Regions from separate parts of the Vreelandella janggokensis genome, predicted to be linked through region 1. Evidence: predicted binding sites of a transcription regulator. Region 1 holds the regulator's gene; each other region holds the start of a gene.
What was found. The regulator PhoB, encoded in region 1, activates phosphate uptake and scavenging genes when phosphate is short. The targets are predictions, from matches to a motif close to TGTCATANNNNTGTCANA.
Positions count from the first base shown of each region.

Region 2: a site for PhoB is predicted at 2,414-2,431, ahead of phnD (phosphate/phosphite/phosphonate ABC transporter substrate-binding protein). Genes of this name have one in related genera too.
Region 3: a site for PhoB is predicted at 2,843-2,860, ahead of ppk1 (polyphosphate kinase 1). Genes of this name have one in related genera too.

Region 1 is NZ_JARWAJ010000002.1:125,330-132,003, reverse strand. Features, by position in the region: gene phoR (phosphate regulon sensor histidine kinase PhoR) at 378-1,700, opposite strand; gene phoB (phosphate regulon transcriptional regulator PhoB) at 1,703-2,392, opposite strand; gene ubiA (4-hydroxybenzoate octaprenyltransferase) at 2,471-3,379, opposite strand; gene QC816_RS07330 (chorismate--pyruvate lyase family protein) at 3,415-3,912, opposite strand; gene QC816_RS07325 (NAD(P)/FAD-dependent oxidoreductase) at 4,069-5,238, shown strand; gene QC816_RS07320 (HU family DNA-binding protein) at 5,308-5,619, shown strand; gene QC816_RS07315 (hypothetical protein) at 5,619-5,975, shown strand; gene yccS (YccS family putative transporter) at 6,178-6,674, shown strand, end outside.
Region 2 is NZ_JARWAJ010000005.1:76,159-82,832, forward strand. Features, by position in the region: gene phnE (phosphonate ABC transporter, permease protein PhnE) at 1-485, opposite strand, end outside; gene phnC (phosphonate ABC transporter ATP-binding protein) at 482-1,324, opposite strand; gene phnD (phosphate/phosphite/phosphonate ABC transporter substrate-binding protein) at 1,400-2,365, opposite strand; gene QC816_RS14040 (bifunctional diguanylate cyclase/phosphodiesterase) at 2,476-4,233, opposite strand; gene QC816_RS14045 (metallophosphoesterase family protein) at 4,339-6,267, opposite strand; gene QC816_RS14050 (sensor histidine kinase) at 6,306-6,674, opposite strand, start outside.
Region 3 is NZ_JARWAJ010000001.1:44,078-50,751, forward strand. Features, by position in the region: gene metE (5-methyltetrahydropteroyltriglutamate--homocysteine S-methyltransferase) at 1-503, shown strand, start outside; gene ppk1 (polyphosphate kinase 1) at 558-2,684, opposite strand; gene hemB (porphobilinogen synthase) at 2,890-3,903, opposite strand; gene elbB (isoprenoid biosynthesis glyoxalase ElbB) at 4,064-4,723, shown strand; gene tatC (twin-arginine translocase subunit TatC) at 4,806-5,591, opposite strand; gene tatB (Sec-independent protein translocase protein TatB) at 5,588-6,010, opposite strand; gene tatA (Sec-independent protein translocase subunit TatA) at 6,014-6,289, opposite strand; gene QC816_RS00255 (phosphoribosyl-ATP diphosphatase) at 6,332-6,674, opposite strand, start outside.

The DNA of each region.
Region 1 (6,674 bases):
TGCGGGACTCCAACCGTGGACGTTACCCTGACTGACAGTGTGACCGCCTTCTAGACTCATCCAATGAATCTCTAATCATCCCTGCTAATGCAGGACATCCTTGCCCTGCATTGGGCTACTGTCTAAGCGTAGTTACTTTTCTTCACTTCGTAAAGAAAAGTATCAACAGTTCTTTGCATCTTACAATGCCAGAGACTGTCTTGCCTATAGAGAAGCACCCTCTATGCCAGCTATTCGTTATTTCACTTATTATATATCAATAACAATGAGTTAAATAACATTAACGATGCCGCTTGATCGCCAGGAGGTGTCATTTGGATACGCTGGATATGTGTCGCAATGGCACATGTGACGCCGTTACTCAGCGACACAGCCAGCTATGTAACCGAAGAGACACTACGCGGGGGCGTGGAAGGCGTGCTAAGGCGGGCCGCCGGGAAGACACAGCGGAAACGGGCACCTTCACCCGGATGCGAGTCGATTTGCAACTGAGCATCGTGGCGCAACAGCACATGCTTAACAATCGCAAGGCCCAGCCCGGTGCCCCCGGTAGCGGTACTGCGGCCTTTATCGACGCGATAAAACCGTTCGGTGAGGCGGGGAATATGCACAGGGTCTATCCCTTCACCATCGTCACACACTTCGATACAGGCACCTTGGCCAAACGCTTTCCAGCGCAGCGTAATCTCGCTGCCAGCAGACGTATAGCGCACCGCATTGAAAGCCAGATTAGAAATGGCACTGCGGATTTCCTGCTCGCTGCCCACCAACTGCGTGGGGTAGTCGCCTTCAATGGTGAGCGTGTGCTGATGCTCGGAAAGCGCCAGCGCATCGGCCCCGACACTGTTTAGCAGGGACGTCACGTCCATTGGCTGATGATCCTGTCCGCCCTGATCAATTTCCAATCGCGACAGCAGCAACAGGTCGTTGACCAGATTTTGCATGCGCTGTGTCTGAGCCTGCATCTGCCCAATGCTGCGCCCCAATCGGGGTGGAAGCTGATCAGCCATCTCGCCATAGGTTTCGAGATAGCCCGATAACACGGTTAACGGTGTGCGCAGCTCATGGGAGACGTTGGCAACGAAGTCGCGGCGCATCTGCTCTAGCTGATGCAAGCGCGTAATATCGCGCGCCATGACCAGGCGCTCGTCGTCACCATAAAGGGTAATCTGGTACTGCAAAATGCGACGCTCATCGATCGGCGACGTGAGCGTCAACGGCTCACTGTAGTCACGGGCATTGAAATAGCTGATAAAACGCGGATCGCGAAGCAGATTGGTAATATGTTGTCCGCGGTCGTGAGCGGTTTGTAGCCCCAGCATATTGCTGGCAGCGCTGTTCCACCACTCCAGGTCGCCGTGACGGTCGAGCATCACCACGCTATCGCGCATGGCTTCCGAGGACTCTTGAATGCGGGAAAGCGTCGAGCGGAGACGGCCCTGGGTAATCCGTTGGCTTTTCTGATATCGGTACAAACGATCAAACAATTCGCCCCAAAGTCCTCCTGCGGCCGGCGGTTCATCCTGCGGGCGTTGCGTCAGCCAGCGGTAAGCGGCGCGCAATTGCCGCAAGTGGTAGACCAGACACATCGCGAAGCCACCGGCCAACCCCAGGCCCGGCAGACCAAGTAGCCATCCCAGGCAGATGCCGAGTGCCGCCCAACCTAGCAAACGCCAAAGCTCACGGCTCCACAAACGCACGGTTAAGCTCGAGCGGAGAAGCGGTAGCCCGTACCGCGTACCGTTTGGATCAAGTTCTGATGTCCGTCGCCCAGGGCTTTGCGTAGCCGACGAATATGAACATCCACGGTGCGCTCTTCCACGTAAACATTACCGCCCCACACCTGGTCGAGTAACTGGCTACGTGTGTAGGCCCTTTCCTGATGGGTCATGAAGAATTGCAACAGCCGGTATTCGGTCGGCCCCATATCCAGCGCTTTACCGTAGGCACTTACCCGGTGGCCCACCGGATCAAGCAGCAACCCATTAATTTCGATGGGATCTTCCACGCCACGTGGGGTCGCACGACGCAGCACGGCCTTGAGGCGTGCCACGAGTTCACGGGGCGAAAACGGCTTGGTGATATAATCGTCGGCCCCCGCTTCAAGCCCCTGTATCTTATTGTCTTCTTCACCCTTGGCGGTGAGCATGATGATCGGCAGTTCGGCGGTGGTTTCCTCGCGCTTGAGGCGCCGAGCCAACTCGATGCCGCTGGTACCGGGCATCATCCAGTCGAGCAATAGCAGGTCAGGCTGATGATCAACGACCATGGCGTGGGCATCCTGAGCGTTGTCCGCTTCAAGAACACGGTAGTCGGCCATTTCCAGCGCCACCGCGATCATCTCGCGAATGGATGCTTCATCATCGACGATCAAGACGGTCTTGGCGGTCATTCCAGAGCCTCACGGTGTCCGATAGAAAGTAATCCAGTGACAGGTACATGACGATCACACCATGACTTGATGACAATTCTATGACATTGACAGAGATTCGCCAGCCGTTGGCCACCAACTCAGCGCAATACCGGCAAACACCAGCAGGCCCGACCAGTGATTATTCAGAAACGCCTGAAAACAGGCATCCCGCTCACGGTGACGGATCAAGCGCTGCTGGTGAATAAACGTCGCCGCCATCCCCGCCAGGCCGAGCCAGAAAAAACCGCCCAGCCCGAGGCGCGCGCCCACCCAGGCCAGCAATGCCAGCGTGGCCAGCTGAAGCAGCCCGATCACCAGCCGGTCGGAATTACCCAGCAACACGGCCGTCGATTTAATGCCAATCTTGATATCGTCATCACGATCAACCATGGCGTACTGGGTATCATAAGCAACTGTCCACAGCACATTGGCAAAGAACAGCAGCCATGCCTCTACCGGCACATGGCCAAGGACCGCACCGAACGCCATCGGAATCGCCCAGGAAAACGCCGCCCCTAGCACTACCTGGGGAAAATGCGTGTAGCGCTTCATGAACGGGTAGATAAACGCCAATACCACGCCACCCACCGACAGCAACACGGTAAACCAATTGGTCAACAGCACCAGCATGAAGGCCGCCGTCACCAGCCCGATAAACAGCAGCTGGGCCTCGGTTTCACTGATCCGCCCGGTTGCCAGCGGGCGCTGTCGGGTACGTTTGACGTGGCCATCGACGTGACGATCGGCATAATCATTGACCACGCAGCCCGCTGCGCGCATGACGTATACCCCGGCGATAAAGATGAGCAGTACGTTGCGCCCGGGTACCCCTTCGCCGGCGACCCATAAGGCCCACAACGTTGGCCACATCAGCAGCCAGGTACCGATCGGCCGATCCAGACGCATCAGCTGTATAAAATCCGCCAGCCGACTCAACCCGGTTGGCCGTAATAAAGAACGATCCATGCTTACCTCACCCATCCAAGAGACGCAGCGTTAGCCTAGCGCGAAGGCAGCGCAAGATCATCCGCCATGGTCGATAAAAAGTATTCCTGTACCAGCAGCGATAACCCGCCGTGCTTACAGCCGTGCTGAAATACCGAGCGGCGCCCCCACAGGCTGCTGGCATCGCCAGGGAAGGTAAAACCAGGCGCATGACGCGTGGCGTACAGCGGGCCACGCACCAGGTCCGGCTGGCGAAACAGCCAGCTGCCCAATGAACGCTCACCCAGGTTTTCCAGACACTGGCCTCTGAGCGCCTTGAGGGGAGCCACCGAACGCGCCACTACCCATGGTGTTTCATCCACACACAGGGCGACCTCCCGGCGCCACGCATAGCGCCGGGCGGCCATACCCAGCGCCAGGGCCTCATGCGGCTGTGGAAAGCCAACCCCCTGGCGTAACAGACGCACGCGGAAAGGCCGCTCGCCCCCTGCGGACACAATACGCGCCGTGAGTGAGTCCGTGGAGGCAACCCATTGCCACCACGGCGCGCTCATCGCCGGACGCAGCGCTCTAATGGGACGCCAACATGGCAAGTCAGGGGCAGTTTCAACACAGTGACGCGACACCAGAGCCTCCAGGCAATTAAACGATCACCTAGTGTAACATGTGGGCTTTACAGGCTTTTGTCCCACTGACCACTGGATACCCGGATGCCCTCATCACACGCTGAGCTCGTTATCGTTGGCACTGGCATGGCGGGCGTTGGTCTTGCCCGTGCGCTGCGCCGCAAAGGCGATACGCGCACCCTGCACTTGATCAGCGCCGATAGCGGCGACGATTATACCAAACCACTGCTGTCTACCGGCTTCGCCAAACGCCTCCCGCCCGAAAAGCTCGCACAGCGCAACGCCGCGGCGCTTGCCGAATCACTTGACGCTCGAGTGATCACCCACACCCCTGTCCGCCAGATTGACGTGGCTAACCGCTCGCTGCGGCTGGAAGATGACCAAGCGCTTGGCTACGACCGCCTGGTGTTAGCCACCGGCGCCGAACCAAGGGTGCCCATGGCGATACCCGATTCCGTCAAAGCGCATTGCTTTACCGTCAACGATCTTGACGACTATCGCCGTTTTCATCGTGCGCTGGGGACAGCGCCTGCTCGCGTGGCGGTGATCGGCGCAGGCCTCGTCGGCTGCGAGTTTGCCAATGATCTGCACGCGGGCGGTCATGACGTCACCGTTATTGCCCCCGATGCCACACCGCTTTCCCGCTTGCTGCCTGGCCCCCTGGGCCGAGCACTCGGCAAGGCGTTTGTTGACGCAGGCATCCACCTTGCCCTGGGCAGAACCATCAAGACCATGGCCCTTAATGATGACCCCGGCGTGACGCTGACGCTGGATAACGACGACACGTTCAACGTCGATGTCATCTTGATGGCGACGGGGTTGACCCCGCGTACCGCTCTGGCTGAGACAGCAGGGCTCACGGTTTCCGCCAGCGGTATCCTGGTGAACCGGCAACTGCGCACCTCTCACCCGGATATCGATGCGCTGGGCGACGTTGCCTGCGTCGACGGCATCAACGCCATGTACGTTCAGCCCCTGCAAGCCAGCGCCCAGGCGCTCGCCGCCACCCTGGTCGGCACACCCACACAGGTCAGCTTCGGGGCCTGGCCGGTGATCGTCAAAACGCCCCTGCTACCGGTGGTTGCCTACCCACCGGTCGAGGCCCCTGAACGTTGGCGGATCGAAGGCGAAGGCGTTGATATGACGGCAATCGCTGAAGATAAAGACAGACGTTTGATTGGTTTTGCATTGACAGGCAACTGCGTGAGAAGGAAAGTGGAGCTTTCCAGAGCAGCCCCTACGCTGCTAGGCTGAATTCCGCGGCGCTCGCGGCTTGGCTGAAACGACGGCCGCGCCTACAGTGTCCTTACCAACAACACGACAGTGTATCTTGCACGATCATTAAACAAAGGGAGTTTCCTTATGCGTAAACCTGAACTTGCAGCCGCCATTGCGGAAAATGCTGATCTGTCCAAAGATAAAGCGGGCCAAGTCCTCAACGTCATTCTTGATGAAATTACCAACAGCGTGTCCAAAGGCGAAGACGTTGCCCTGATCGGTTTTGGCACCTTTACCGTCCGCGAACGCGCTGCGCGTACCGGCAAAAACCCACAGACCGGTGCGCCGCTGCAGATTCCGGCCAGCAAAAATGTCGCCTTCAAGCCGGGTAAAGCGCTCAAGGACGCTGTTTCCTGATGAAGCTCAAACTGACGCTGTGGCTATTGGGCTTCTTGCTCAAACGTGCCCTGCGCCGCAAGCCGCGCTTTCGCGAACAGCTGGAACGCATGCGCGGCCTGGACTGGGGCATTGCCACAGAAGATTTGAGTACTGCCCGTTACTACCGGATGACGCCAACCAGCGTTACCAGTGGTAAAGGGTTGCCGGTCGACCTGGACCTTGAACTGCGCTTTCGCGACGACGAGGCCGCTTTACGCATCCTCAAGAAGCCCACGCAGCAAGCCTTCCTCGACGGCATGATCAACGGCGAGGTCCGCCTGGTAGGCGACTCTGCCGATATGAACAAGCTACAGAAACTGCTCAAGCATTTGTAGTTTGCGGCCCCGACAGCACTGCTAGCGCTCGAGGGGCCAGTCACGTCACCCTGTCCGGATACCGCCGGTGACTCGCCCACCCCGCTGCTAGGTTACCCCCTCGCCGGTCACTGATAGATCAGCGTTGCAGACAGGCGCTACCCAAACCCTCTATACTATGGTCTCGACTAAAGTCTAATAAAAGCGACCACCAAGAGACCCTATGCCCATTGCATTACCGCTGCGCCGCCTCTGGACGCTGGATAAGTTCGCCTACAGCGTGCGCGTGTTTATCGCCTTCAGCGGTGCGCTACTGCTCAGCGCGCTGCTGGGCGATGTCGCCTTGGTCATCCCGCTGTTTCTGGGCATTATCGCCTGCGCACTGTCGGAAACCGACGACAGCTGGGAGGGCCGTTTCCAGGCCCTGCTGGTCACACTTGCCTGCTTTGCCTCGGCGTCGTTCATCGTGCAGTGGCTGTTCCCGTGGCCGTGGCTGTTTGCCCTGGGGCTGGCGATTTCGACGTTTACCCTGATCATGCTCGGGGCCATTGGCCAACGCTACGCCACCATCGCCTCGGGTACGCTGATTCTGTCGATCTATTCGATGATCAACATTGAACAGCATGGCGGGGTGGATGAAGACGTCGCCTACCGCCAGCTTCTGCTCCTGGCGGGTGCTGCCTGGTACGGCGTCATTTCGGTCATCTGGTGCGCGCTTTT
Region 2 (6,674 bases), on a different contig from region 1:
GCAAACGCCAGGGTGATCATGCCGGCAAAAGGCCCAAAGCCGAACATCACCACGAACAGGATGGCGATGATGACCTCCTGAAAAGTGCGCGACACCGCAATGATCGCCCGGCAGACTGTGTAAATCGGCAATGGCGAAATATTGCGCGCGCCCCCCAACCCGACGGGTATCGCCAGCAGCACCCCAATCACCGTGGAGGTCAGCGTCATGGTCAAGCTTTCCAGCAAGCCCGCAACGATATCGTCGTAACGGCTGACAAAATCGGGCTGCATAAACGCGCCCAGAAAATTCACCGCACGGCCCGCCCCCTCAGCCACGCGCTCCCAGTCCACCTCTACCGAGGCGAGCGCCAACACAAGATACACCCCCACTCCGAGGACAATGCCCCAGCGCAATCGCGGGCTTGCGATCAGTGGAAGCCGGCGCCACTCGCCGCGGTGTGCCGCTTGCTGGCGCGCCGTCAACATCTCGGCCTGCTCGTTCATCGTGCGCCTCCGACGGCCATTGCGGGGGCCGCGCTGTACGAGGCTGTATCGGGCGGGTCATCGCTAACCTCGTCATCCATTGGTTCGGGTGTGGTATCCCAGTCCTCCTCGCCATAGATCGTAGTGAGAATCTCGCTGGTGAGCTCACTGGGGTCACCGTCAAAGACGATTTCCCCCGCCCGCAGTCCGACGATGCGGTCGGCAAATTGCTTCGCCAGCGCCACATCATGGATATTGATAATCGCCCCCAGGTCACGCTCGGCACACAGCTCACGAATCAAGCGCATGATTTGGCGAGAGGTTTTCGGGTCAAGGCTGGCGGTGGGTTCATCGACCAACAGCAGCTTGGGGCTCTGCAACAGGGCCCGGGCGATCCCCACACGCTGACGCTGACCGCCCGATAGCGCATCGGCACGCTTATCGATGGCGTGCGTCAAGCCAACCCGCTCCAACAGCCGAAACGCTTCCACGACCGCTTCCTGAGGGTAGCGGCGCAGAAAGCTGCGCCAGAAACCCACGTAACCCAACTGACCTGAGAGCACGTTTTCCATCACGGTGAGTCGATCAACCAGGGCATACTCCTGGAAAATCATGCCCATGGAACGCCGCGCATGGCGCAGCTTGTGGCCGGAAAGCTTGGTAATTTCGGTATTTTCCAGGCGAATGCTGCCCTGGGTAGGCTCAACCAGCCGGTTAACACAGCGAATCAGGGTGCTTTTACCGGCGCCGGATGGCCCGATCAGCGCCATCACCTGTCCCTTGGGCAGGGTTAACTCTATATTGGCCAGCGCCCGATCGCCGGTGGGGTAGCGCTTGGCTACGCCGCTTAGTGTCAACATTTTCCACCTCAAACATATAAAGAAACGGCCAGAAAGGGGAGCCTTCCTGGCCGGTTAACAACGTCCACCTGGCGATCAGTCGCAGTCGTAGGTCACCCCATTGGCATCAGCGATGGTGCGAATCACTTCCCAGTTATCCTGATAGGTAATGGGGATAAACTGGGCTTCGCCGGAGTTGGAGAATTCTTCCTCCAGGGCGGTGCCTTCCCAGTCATAGCTGAAGAAGGCGTCCTGAATGTCCTGCGCCAGTTCGGGTGCCAGGTTATGGGCCGTACCGTAGGCAGTGGTCGGGAACGTTTGCGAGGTATAAATGACATCGTAATCACCTTCTTCCACGACGCCACGCGACAGCATCCGACGCGCTACCGAGTTGGCGATGGCCGCGGCCTCATAGTCTTCGTTGACCACGCCTAGAACAGAGTTGTCATGTGAACCCGAGAACGCTGTCTCAAAATCTTCTCCCGCTTCCATGCCGTATTCGGAACGCAGTAGCGCTGAAGGCGCACGGAAGCCCGAGTTGGACGTCTCGGAGGTGAATGCCAGTTGGCGGCCCTGCAAATCTTCAACGGACTCAATACCGCTACCCGGGTAGGTGATAATTTCCATTTCATAGCCAAAGCTGCCGTCCTCGGCGGCCATCATGGCAAACGGACGGAAACCACCGCAGTTGACCGCTACTGGCACACCACCCGTATTAAAACCGGCGACGTGCAAACGGCCCGCACGCATGGCTTCCTGCTGGGCAGCGTTGGACTGTACCGGGAAGAACTGCACCTCTTTACCTGTGGCGTCACTCAAATGATCCAGGAAGTCAGACCAGACATCGGCATAGACAGCGGGATCTTCGACCGGCGTATAGGCAAACACCAGCGTGTCCGGGTCTACCCACTGGGCGTCATCGCTGGGGACATCTGCCATCAGATCGCCGTCCGCATCCTGATAGCGGCTGGAAAGATCGGCCTGAACCGCCACGGCTGAAAAGGCAAAGGCACTGGCAACGGCGGCGCTAATGAGGGTACGAGGAAGAGATAACGTCTGCATGGATCACCTGATGCGTTGTTAGAAGACACAACGATACTGACGCGCTCAGATGACAGAGGCGGGACATTCAGATGACCCATTGGTGACGTTTTGACGACCGTAATGTGTCATTACGCTTTCAAGCTGGCAGCGTTGCGGCTACGTCGCTCGACAAACAGGCTGTTGCCAGGAATTTTTTTGGCCTGTTGCTTTAACTCCGAGAGTTCGGCAGCGACATCCAGGGCCTTACAGTCGGCGACGGGTGGAATCGGCTTGACGGCAATCGAGACGCTGACAAACGGAAAGAAGCTGATTGTCCCCTGCCGGTTTTCGATGTGGATTCCGCCACGCTTGCGGTCGTCCTCTTCATAAAATCCCGGCGCCATCAGCTCCATATGATGCAGGATCTGCTGGCAGGCTTTTTCCCAATGCGCCAACGGCAGTAGCAGCATGAAATCATCCCCGCCGATATGGCCGATGAAGCCACCGACGCTATCGGCCTGAGCCTCCAGCAGCCGGGATAACGCAATGATCATGTGATCGCCCCGGGCATAGCCGTAGGCGTCGTTAAAAGCCTTGAAATTATCCAGGTCGACGTAAGCAGCGGCCACCCCCTCACCGGCATTCAGGTAGCGGCCAAGGGTTTCATTGATCAGGATATTGCCCGGCAACCCGGTAAGCGGGTTGGCATGGCGCGCCTGGCGAACCTGGATGGCAGTAATTTCACGCAGCAAGTCGACAATATTGCCCATGCCCAGGTAGTGGCTATTTTCATCGACAATCACAAAGTCTTCCTGCTCGATATCGCGGCTATCCGTCAGTTGCTGACTCAATATATCCAGCGGGGTACTGGCATTAGTGATCAATGACTTGGTATCGGCGACATCCAGCACGCACCGCTTGGCATAAAGCGCATGGCTGTAGGGGTTGGTAAACAAGGTGAGAAACGCATTACGGCGCACCACGGCCACTGGCCTGCCGTCATCGACCACCGCTACGCAGCGAAGACTCGACTGCTGTCGAAAGCGCTCGGCCAGCGTAAGAACAGCACAGCTAGGGGTGACCGCTTCAATCGCCTGACAGATCGAACGGGCCGTTCGTCCCGCTGGGTTTGCCAGCGGTTTAGCGGCAGGCAGCCGCATATGCAGCTGAAGCGGAGGCTCCGCGCTGGGTCTGGCAAAATAAAACCCTTGCAGCAAGGCCAGGCCACGATCGAGCTCCCACAGGCACAGGTGCTCAGCGGCGGTTTCAACGCCCTCCGCTATCAATTGGCAGTCCAGACTACGCGCAACATCCAGAATAGAGCGTAGAAACTCGCGCTTGGCGGCCTCCTGATCGATGCCCGAAATAAAGTGGCGATCCAGTTTGACGAAGTCCGGGCGCAGTTCCGACCAGTGGCGCAGGCTTGAGTGGCCCGCGCCGAGATCATCCAAGGCCACTTGAAAGCCCATGTCGCGATAGTGATCCACTGCCTGGCGCATCAACTGGTAATCATGAATGGGCACGTGCTCGGTGAGTTCGATCACTACGCGCTCTGGAGGAAGGCCGCTTTCGCGAATAAAGCCTAGCGTCAATCCTTCGCGAAAATCACGTTCCAGGATGGTGAGCGGCATGACGTTCAGAAATAGTAGACTAGGCAGCTCGAGTTCGGCAAAGCGTCGTATGGCCAAGCGACGGCAAAGCAGGTCCAACTCAACCAGAAGCCCTGCCTGAGTGGCGACTTCAAACAACCGCAGCGGCGAATAAAGCGGAGAAGAGCGAGGCCCACGAACCAGTGCCTCGTACCCATAGATGGCTTGCTGGCTGGCATCCACAATGGGCTGAAAAAGGACCTGCAAGTCTTCTGTATGAATGATGCGATTGAGCCATTGCGCTTCTTGTGCGGTCATTGCCTGTTCGTCACATTAAATAACAATCGGATATCCCTAGCGTTTTTATCCATGAGATAAGCTTGGGCCAATACCGTGACGAAATGATGACAGACGCTATAACTCCTAACGCGCCGGTATATCGGGCGGTGGAAAACAGGCTTCTCCTCCGCTGGCGTCCAACTGGCGAATGTCGACCGGGCAGCCGAGTTCGTCGAGGGTCACTAGCCCGATACCGCTGGCGTTCCAGAGGCGTTCGCCAGCACTTGCACGGTCGGGATCACGGGGGTGAACACTCAGCTTGCGGCGCTTGGTAAACCAGTTGAGCGGTGACCAGGGGGCATACAGCCAGCGATTGAGCCGGTCAAAGGTGTCCAACAGCGAATCAGGAAAGGTATTTTTGACCCCGCTGGAAGTGATCTGCCATAGCCTGGGCGCATGCTTGCGGTGACGCACCACGATGTCGTAGGCAAAGGAGTAGTGCACATCGCCGGACAGGATCACGTAGTTGCCGGGCGTTTTGGAATGCTGCCAAATCTGCAATAGTACGTTCGCAGCCCCGCGATGCGCCATCCAGTTTTCGGCGTCGACCATCAGCGGTTTGCCAGCCAGGGTAAACAGCTTCTGGATACCTTCGATCAGCTTGACGCCAAACATCGGCGCGGGTGAAATGATCACTGCGCTGGGCGCCCCGATCAACGCCTGCTGCATTTCAATCAACGCCTCCCAGTCCATCAACCCGGAAGGACGCTGCGGGTGTCGCTCGTTACGCCAGCGGCGCGTACGGGTGTCCAGCACGATCAATGGCGGTTCGCCGGAGACCTGAAACGCCCACCCCTGAAACGCCAGCAGGCGGTCAATCAGGCCGTCTTGCGCCACGTTGGCGAGATAGCCGGTGCTGTCTACCGACTCGAGCATCGCCTTGGTCTCGTCAATCAGCGGGTTGAGCTTTTCAGGCGCGTTACCCCACCCCTGACAAAGCAGGTAAGCGATCAAGGCATTGCCGATAATCTGCTTCGAGAACGGGTGACCGTAGGCACTTTGCTCCCATTCAGCGGTCAGATTCCAGTCGTCGGTTACATCATGATCGTCGAAGATCATCAGACTGGGCAAATGCGCCATGGCGCGCGCACACTGAGGCAAACCCGCCACAAACGCCTCGATCACGCCCTGCTCCTGCTGATAAAGCGCGTCGTCCTTGTCACCCAGTGACGGCTGAGAGGGCGCAATAACCTGCCATGCCACGGGCGACCAAACCAGGCAATACATGGCCAACATTTCGCCCAGCGTCATCAGATGATTCTGCGCATTGGCCGAGGTAAAGACGGGCTTTTTCACGCCGCCAAAAAAGCGTTCGCGAAGCGCCACGTTGCTGGTGGTATCCGGTAGTAACTGGCTGCGCTGATAGTAGCTGTCGGGGGACGTATAGAGCGCCTGGCTGTCACTGATGGTCGCCCCTTCCAGATACTCATCGACCAACCCCAGGCGTTCCGTCAGGGCATGAATCGCGCGCAGCATCGGCCCTGCCACGTCATCCACATACACCTGATCGCCGGTCATCAGCAGCCAAGCGGGCCATTCGCCTGGCGTCGTCTGACGCTCGGCCAACCATTGGTCAGCACGCACCAGACCGTCGGCGCTATCATGGTGGGGCTTGCGGCAGGAGCCGTGCATCAAGCGATGATGGCGCGAGGCAATCACAAACCCCGGGTAGTCCTGGCCGTCGTAGCATAACCACGGCGCCCACTCAGGAAGTGACTGGTAACCACCATCGCGCTGCTGCACTTTCAGGTCATAGGCAATGCGCTCATCGCGGGGCAAGGGGCTCGCCAACGGCACGTCGATCAAATGGATAAACGCATGTTGCCCGACAGGCAGGCATTGCTGATAAGCCGCGAGCGGATACGTCTGTGCTCGCGGCCCGTCGGGATGCAGCACCAGGGACATGGTGAGCGGCCGCGACGTCAGGCACCACATCACCCACCGTGAAGGGGTGATGCGGCGCAGAATGGGGCCAACCAATACATCCGGGAGGACTGCCGCGTGGTGGTTCATGGATCGCTCCTTGCCTGTTCGGTGTTCGTGACGCGTTTTCAGCGGCTATCCGGGCGACGAATCACGACGACGGGTAGCGTGATGGTGACCGCCAACCCGCCCAAAGCGGCCCGCTCAAGTTGCATATCGCCACGATACAGAGCGACCAGATCAGCAACGATAGAAAGCCCCAAACCACTTCCCGAACGTTTCTCATCCAGCCGTTTGCCCCGCTGCAGCGCTGCCTGGCAATCAGCTGGGGACATTCCGGGGCCATCGTCGCTGACACACAGCTGGAGGTGTTCGCCATGTGCCTCCAGGGTCAGAATAACCTCGCCCTTCGCCCAACGCAGAGCGTTATCCAGAATATTGCCGACAATCTCCTGGGCATCCTGGGCATCCATGTGCGCTTGCATATCGCGCGGCAG
Region 3 (6,674 bases), on a different contig from region 1:
AGCGCGCCGGCATCAGGATCATTCAAATCGACGAGCCCGCCCTGCGGGAGGGCTTGCCGCTGCGCCAGCATGAATGGCAGGGCTACCTGGACTGGGCAGTGGCGTGTTTCCGATTAAGTGCCTCAGGCGTCGACGACAGCACCCAGATTCACACCCATATGTGCTATTCGGAGTTCAACGACATCATAGGTGCGATTGCGGCGCTGGACGCTGACGTGATCACCATCGAAACGTCACGCTCGAATATGGAATTGCTGGACGCTTTCCAGGACTTTGCCTATCCCAATGAAATGGGGCCCGGTGTTTACGATATCCACACGCCGAATATTCCCGATGTGGCGTGGATGGTCGATTTGCTGGAAAAGGCGCTGGAAAAGATGCCCGCCGAGCAGCTGTGGGTCAATCCGGACTGCGGCCTGAAAACCCGCACCTGGGCGGAGGTGGAGCCGGCCCTGGCCAATATGGTCCAGGCTGCCCGGCAGATTCGTCAGCGCTATACGTAAGCGACATACTACAGGACGTTTAACCCCGGCTTGGTGCCGGGGGGGTTAACTGGGCTAGCTTTTGCTGGCGTAGGCGTAGAGCAGGGTTTCCTGGGCGCTGATCGCATCCCCGCTACCGGGGTTTTGAAGGTGATAACTGCCGTCGCTTTGCAGCAGCCAGCTCTGGCAATTGTCGACCAGGTAGGTTTCCAGGTCCTTGCGTACCCGCGTGGCGAGCTTTTTATCCAATAGTGGAAAGCAGGTTTCCACCCGGTGGAACATGTTGCGCGACATGAAGTCGGCGCTTGAACACCAGATCTCCGGCTTGCCGTCGTTGTGGAAATGGAAAACCCGTGTGTGTTCCAGGAAACGGCCAATGATCGAGCGCACACGAATATTGTCCGACACACCCGGCAGGCCGGGTTTCAGGCAGCACATGCCACGAATGATCAGGTCGCATTCAACACCCGCCTGGGAGGCGCGATAAAGCGCCTTGATCAGTTTCGGCTCGGTGAGCGAATTGCACTTGATGATGATGTGGGCTCGCTTGCCCTTGCGGGCGACCTGGGCTTCACGGTCGATCATTTCCATGAGCCGCTCGTGCAGGGTAAACGGCGCATGGAGCAGCGTGTCGATCTTGCGCGCGCGGCCCATCCCCGACAGTTGCTGAAATACCCGGTGAACGTCGGCGCAAAGTGCCTTGTTGGCGGTCAGCAGGCTATAGTCGGTGTACAGCTTGGCGGTCTTCGAATGGTAGTTACCAGTACCCAGATGGGCGTAGTGGCGTAGTTCACCGCGTTCGCGGCGCACGATGTGCAGCATCTTGGCATGCGTCTTGTACGCCATGATGCCGTAAATCACGATGGCCCCGGCTTCCTGCAGGCGCGATGCCAGCTGTAGATTATCGGCTTCGTCAAAGCGCGCGCGCAGCTCGATCACCACGGTGACTTCTTTGCCCTGGCTGGCCGCGTCCACCAGTGCGCTGACAATCGGCGAATCGGCCCCGGTGCGGTAGAGCGTCTGTTTGATGGCCAGCACATTCGGGTCGCGGGCTGCTTCGCTGAGCAGGTCCTCAATTGGCGAAAACGACTGGAAAGGGTGGTGCAGCAGCACGTCCTGCTTGGCGATGGCATCAAACAGGCTGCCGCCTTTCAGGGCTTTGGGGATCCCAGGCGTGTACGGCCGGTAGAGCAGCTCCGGCCGGTCAACATCGCCAAGAACGGCCATCATCCGGGTCAGGTTGACCGGGCCTTGCACACGGTACAGGTCGTCAGCTTCAAGGCTGAATTGGCGCAGCAGGAAGTTGGTCAGGTCGTCCGGGCAGTTATCGGCCACCTCCAGACGTACGCCACTGCCATAGCGGCGAGCCAAAAGCTCGCCACGCAGCGCGGAGGCCAGGTCGGAGACCTCTTCCGGGTCAACGCTCATGTCGGCGTTGCGTGTCAGGCGGAACTGGTAGCAACCGCGCACCTTCATGCCTGGAAACAGTTCTTCAGCATGGGCATGAATCATCGACGACAGGAACACGTACTCGGTATAGCCCTCGCTGCACAGATGCTTGGGCAGTGCCATGAGGCGTGGCAACGAGCGGGGCGCGGGGAGAATCGCCATGCCCCCGGCGCGTCCAAAGGCATCTTTGCCCTCCAGCTCGACGATAAAGTTGAGGCTTTTGTTCACCAACCGCGGAAAAGGGTGCGAGGGGTCCAGCCCGATGGGACTGATGACCGGCATGATGTCGTTGTTGAACAGCTCGTGGACCCAGTCTTTTTGCGCCTTTGTCCATTGGTCGCGGCGACGGAACCTTAGCCCCTGCGCTTCTAGAGCAGGCAACAACGTATCGTTGAGAATCTGATACTGGCGGACGATTTGCGCGTGGGCAATGTCAGAAATCTCGGCAAGCACCGCCCTTGGCAGCCGCCCGTCGGCACCCGTTGTATCGTCACCCAGGGCAATCTGGTGCTTGAGTCCGGCCACACGAATTTCAAAGAACTCATCCATGTTGGATGAAAAAATCAGCAAGAACATCAATCGGTTGAGCAGTGGGTGTGCTTCATCCAGCGCCTGCTCCAGCACACGGATATTGAACTGCAGGTGGGAGAGCTCGCGATTGAAGTAAAGCTGCGGGTCGTCCAGATCGGTCTCAGGCAGCGCTTCGCGGGCCTGAACGCCTGTGGGCGTGCGGTTGACGCGAAGCGTGGACATCTCGCTGTCGCTACCGTCATTATCATGGCGCGGGTAGGGCGAGTTATCGGTGACCTGGTCGTCCATGGTAGCTGCCTCCGGCGTTAGTCGTCTCTGAGCATATCACTGCCTGATACGCATCTGTTAACGCAGTATGGCGGAGGAAGATGACAAAGACGTGTCACGGCATTGTCATCTACGCTTTACTGGCTTCAGCCTCCCAGGATCAACGCGCATTCGTCAGCAGACGTGCGGCGTCAAGGGCAAAGTAGCTCAGAATACCGTCTGCCCCGGCGCGCTTGAAGCACATCAGAGACTCCAGGATGACCGTGTCGGCATCCAGCCAGCCATTGTCGAAAGCAGCGCGGTGCATCGCGTATTCGCCACTTACCTGATAGGCATAGGTGGGCACGCGCAACTCGCTTTTGACCCGCCGGACAACATCCAGGTAAGGCATTCCCGGTTTGACCATGACCATGTCAGCTCCCTCGGCAATGTCCATTGCCACCTCATGAAGGGCTTCGTCGCTGTTGGCCGGGTCCATCTGGTACGTCCGCTTGTCGGCTTTGCCCAGGTTGGCGGAGGAGCCCACGGCATCGCGGAAGGGACCGTAGTAGTGCGAGGCGTACTTGGCACTGTAAGCCATGATGCGCACGTTGTGCAGATGCTCCTGTTCAAGCACCTGGCGGATAGCGCTGATACGCCCGTCCATCATGTCGGAGGGGGCAACGACATCGGCACCGGCTTCGGCATGGGAGAGCGCCTGTTTGAGCAGGGTGTCGACGGTGCGGTCGTTAAGCACGTACCCGTTCTCGTCGATAATCCCATCCTGGCCGTGGATGGTGTACGGGTCCAGGGCGACGTCGGTGATGATACCCAGTTCCGGCAGCGCCTCCTTGAGTGCGCGCACGCTGCGCTGTACGAGCCCGTTGGCGTTGTAGGCCTCTTCGGCGAGTTCGGTTTTCTGTTCACCGCCGACAACCGGGAACAGTGCGATTGCGGGAATGCCCAGCGCATAGGCGTCGCGGGCCTGCTCGATCAACAGGTCAATCGACAGGCGCTCCACACCCGGCATAGAGGCGATGGCTTCGCGCTGCTGGCTGCCTTCCAGGACGAAAACCGGCAGAATGAGGTCGCCGGGCGTCAGCGTTGATTCGCGCATTAAACGGCGGGAGAAGTCGTCGCGGCGCATGCGACGCAGACGCGTCGCGGGAAAGTGGCGAGGGGTAGGTGTACTCAACGGTATTCTCCACAAAAACTCGTAAATGAGGGTATCTGCCGACCTTGGCTGAGTATATCAGCCCTGGTCTGCATCGAAAGCCGTCTTGTGGTGCGCTGAAAGACTGACTAAAGTGGCGCAAACGCTGCTGAACGAGCAGGCCCTGCACAAGGAGAAAAGCATGACCAAACAGGTAGCAGTGATTCTTGCTGGCTGCGGTGTATTCGACGGGTCGGAAATTTACGAAACCACCCTGACGCTACTGCGCTTGGACCAGTTGGGGATAGGATATCGTTGTTTTGCCCCGGATATCGAGCAGCACCATGTGGTCAATCACCTCACCCAGGAGACTGACACGGACGAAAAACGTAACGTGCTGGTGGAATCAGCACGTCTGGCCCGCGGTGACGTCAGCCCACTAACTGACCTGGCGGCTGACGAATTTGACGCGGTAATTGTACCGGGTGGTTTTGGTGTCGCCAAAAACCTATCGGATTTCGCCTTGGCGGGAGACAGCATGCAGGTGTTGGCGTCGTTCAGGGAAGTCCTGTCAGGCTTTCGCGAAGATGCCAAGCCGATCGGCCTGATCTGCATTGCGCCAGTGTTGGCGACGCGTTTGTTGGGCGACGGGATCGCCGTGACGGTGGGCAATGATCCTGGCGTATCCGGGGCCATCAGCGCCATGGGCGGCCTTCACCGTAGCTGTAGTGTCGAGGATATCGTGGTCGATCTTGAGCACCGCGTGGTCTCGACGCCTGCCTATATGCTGGCAACGCGGATCAGTGAAGCGGCCACCGGCATCTTCAAGCTCGTTGATCGGATCGATGAAATGATGGACTGACCCATTAGCGACGCTCTCCGCCGGACGTCTATATCCATCCACAAACCGCTGCCTTTGGGCAGCGGTTTGTTTTTAGTGCGAGCTATTCTTCACCTGACGCTTCGGCGGCCTTTTCGGCGCGCCGCTTGCGGACCAGGCGGCCAAACAGCAGGCCAACCTCGTAAAGCAGGTACATGGGAATGGCCAGCAGGCTTTGCGATATGACGTCGGGTGGTGTGAGCACCATGCCAATCACGAAACAGCCCAGGATAATGTACGGGCGTTTTTGGGAGAGGCTCTCGACCGTGGTCGCGCCGGACAGAATCAGTAAAAACGTGGCAACCGGAATTTCAAACGCCACGCCAAAGGCAAAGAAGAGCTTGAGCACGAAGTTCAGGTACTGATTGATATCCGTCATTACCGTGATGTTTTCCGGCCCTGCCTGGGTGAAAAACGCAAACAGCAACGGAAACACCACGTAATATGCAAACGCCGCCCCGGCATAGAACAGCAGAATGCTGGAGACCAGGATCGGAATTGCCAGTGCTTTCTCGTTATCGTAAAGCCCTGGTGCGATAAACGACCAAGCCTGGTGCAGCACAAACGGCACCGCAATAAATAGCGCTGTTACCAACGTCAGTTTGAACGGTGCAAGAAACGGTGAGGCCACTTCGGTCGCAATCATTTGCGACCCTGGGGGCAGCAGCGCCATCAGCGGTTCTGCCACGAAAAGATAGATGTCGTTCGAGAACGCATAAAGCCCGAGAAAGATCAAAAGAATCGCGATAACCGCGCGCATCAGTCTCGAGCGCAGTTCAATGAGGTGCTCGATTAACGGCGCTTGTTTCTGATCATTGCTGGGCTCCTGCGAATCATCAGAGGTGCTCATGGGTGCTTGCTGTCCTTGGTAGATGACTCGGCGTCGGGCGACGCGGGTGCTTTCTCACGGACGGTTTCCAGTGCTTCATCCAGATGCGAGGCGGCACTGGCGGCACGCTTTTCCGACGTCGTTGATGGGTCGCCGGAGGCTGGCGTTGGCTTTTCGGGGGCGTCCGCTATCCGCTCTACGTCATGCTTGGCTTTGCGAAGGCTGTCATCGAGCTTTTTCTGCTGGTCAGAGAGCGTTTGACGCAGATCTTCCGCTTCGAGCTGGGCGCTGATTTCGCGCTGCATGCCCGAGACGGTGCGCTTGATCTTGCCGACCCACAGGCCGACCGTGCGCGCCGCGCGGGGAAGGCGTTCCGGACCCAGTACCAGGAGCCCGACAACGCCAATGACCAGAATTTCAAAAAAGCCAAAATCGAACATGGCTTATTTGCGCTCGTCTTGATGATCAGCTGTCTGTTTTTCTTTCTCTTCCGCTTGAACGTCGTAAGTGTTGCCAGCCTCATCGTGACGAACTTTCGCCTGGGGCTGGTCATCGTCCTTCTTGCTGGCGTCTTTCTCGTCTTCATGGACGGCTTTCTTGAAGCCTTTCACCGCACCGCCCAGGTCGGTACCGACGTTGCGGAGCTTTTTCGTGCCGAAAACCAGGATGATGATGCCTAGTACAATCAGCAACTGCCAAATACTGATACCACCTAACATAAGCGTGTCCTCGTGATGGGGCTGTGTTGCAAAGCCTGAAGGCTATTGTTGACGCGCCGCTTTTTCGTCGTGGCCGGAAATGCCGAAACGGCGCGCCAATTCGTTGAGTACATCCTGGTGATCCAGGTCCAGATGCGACAGCATCACCAGGCTATGAAACCATAGGTCGGCGGTTTCGGCGACCAGTGCCTGTCGCTCGTCAAAGCTGCCATGTTCGGCGTCTTTGGCGGCGAGCAGTGTTTCGGTGGCTTCCTCGCCGAGTTTTTCGAGTATCTTGTTCAATCCCTTGTAATGCAAGGAGGCAACATAAGAATCGTCCGGCGACGCGTGACGACGCTGACGTAATACGTCGGCGAGCGCATCAAGCACAGGTGCATTATTAGGG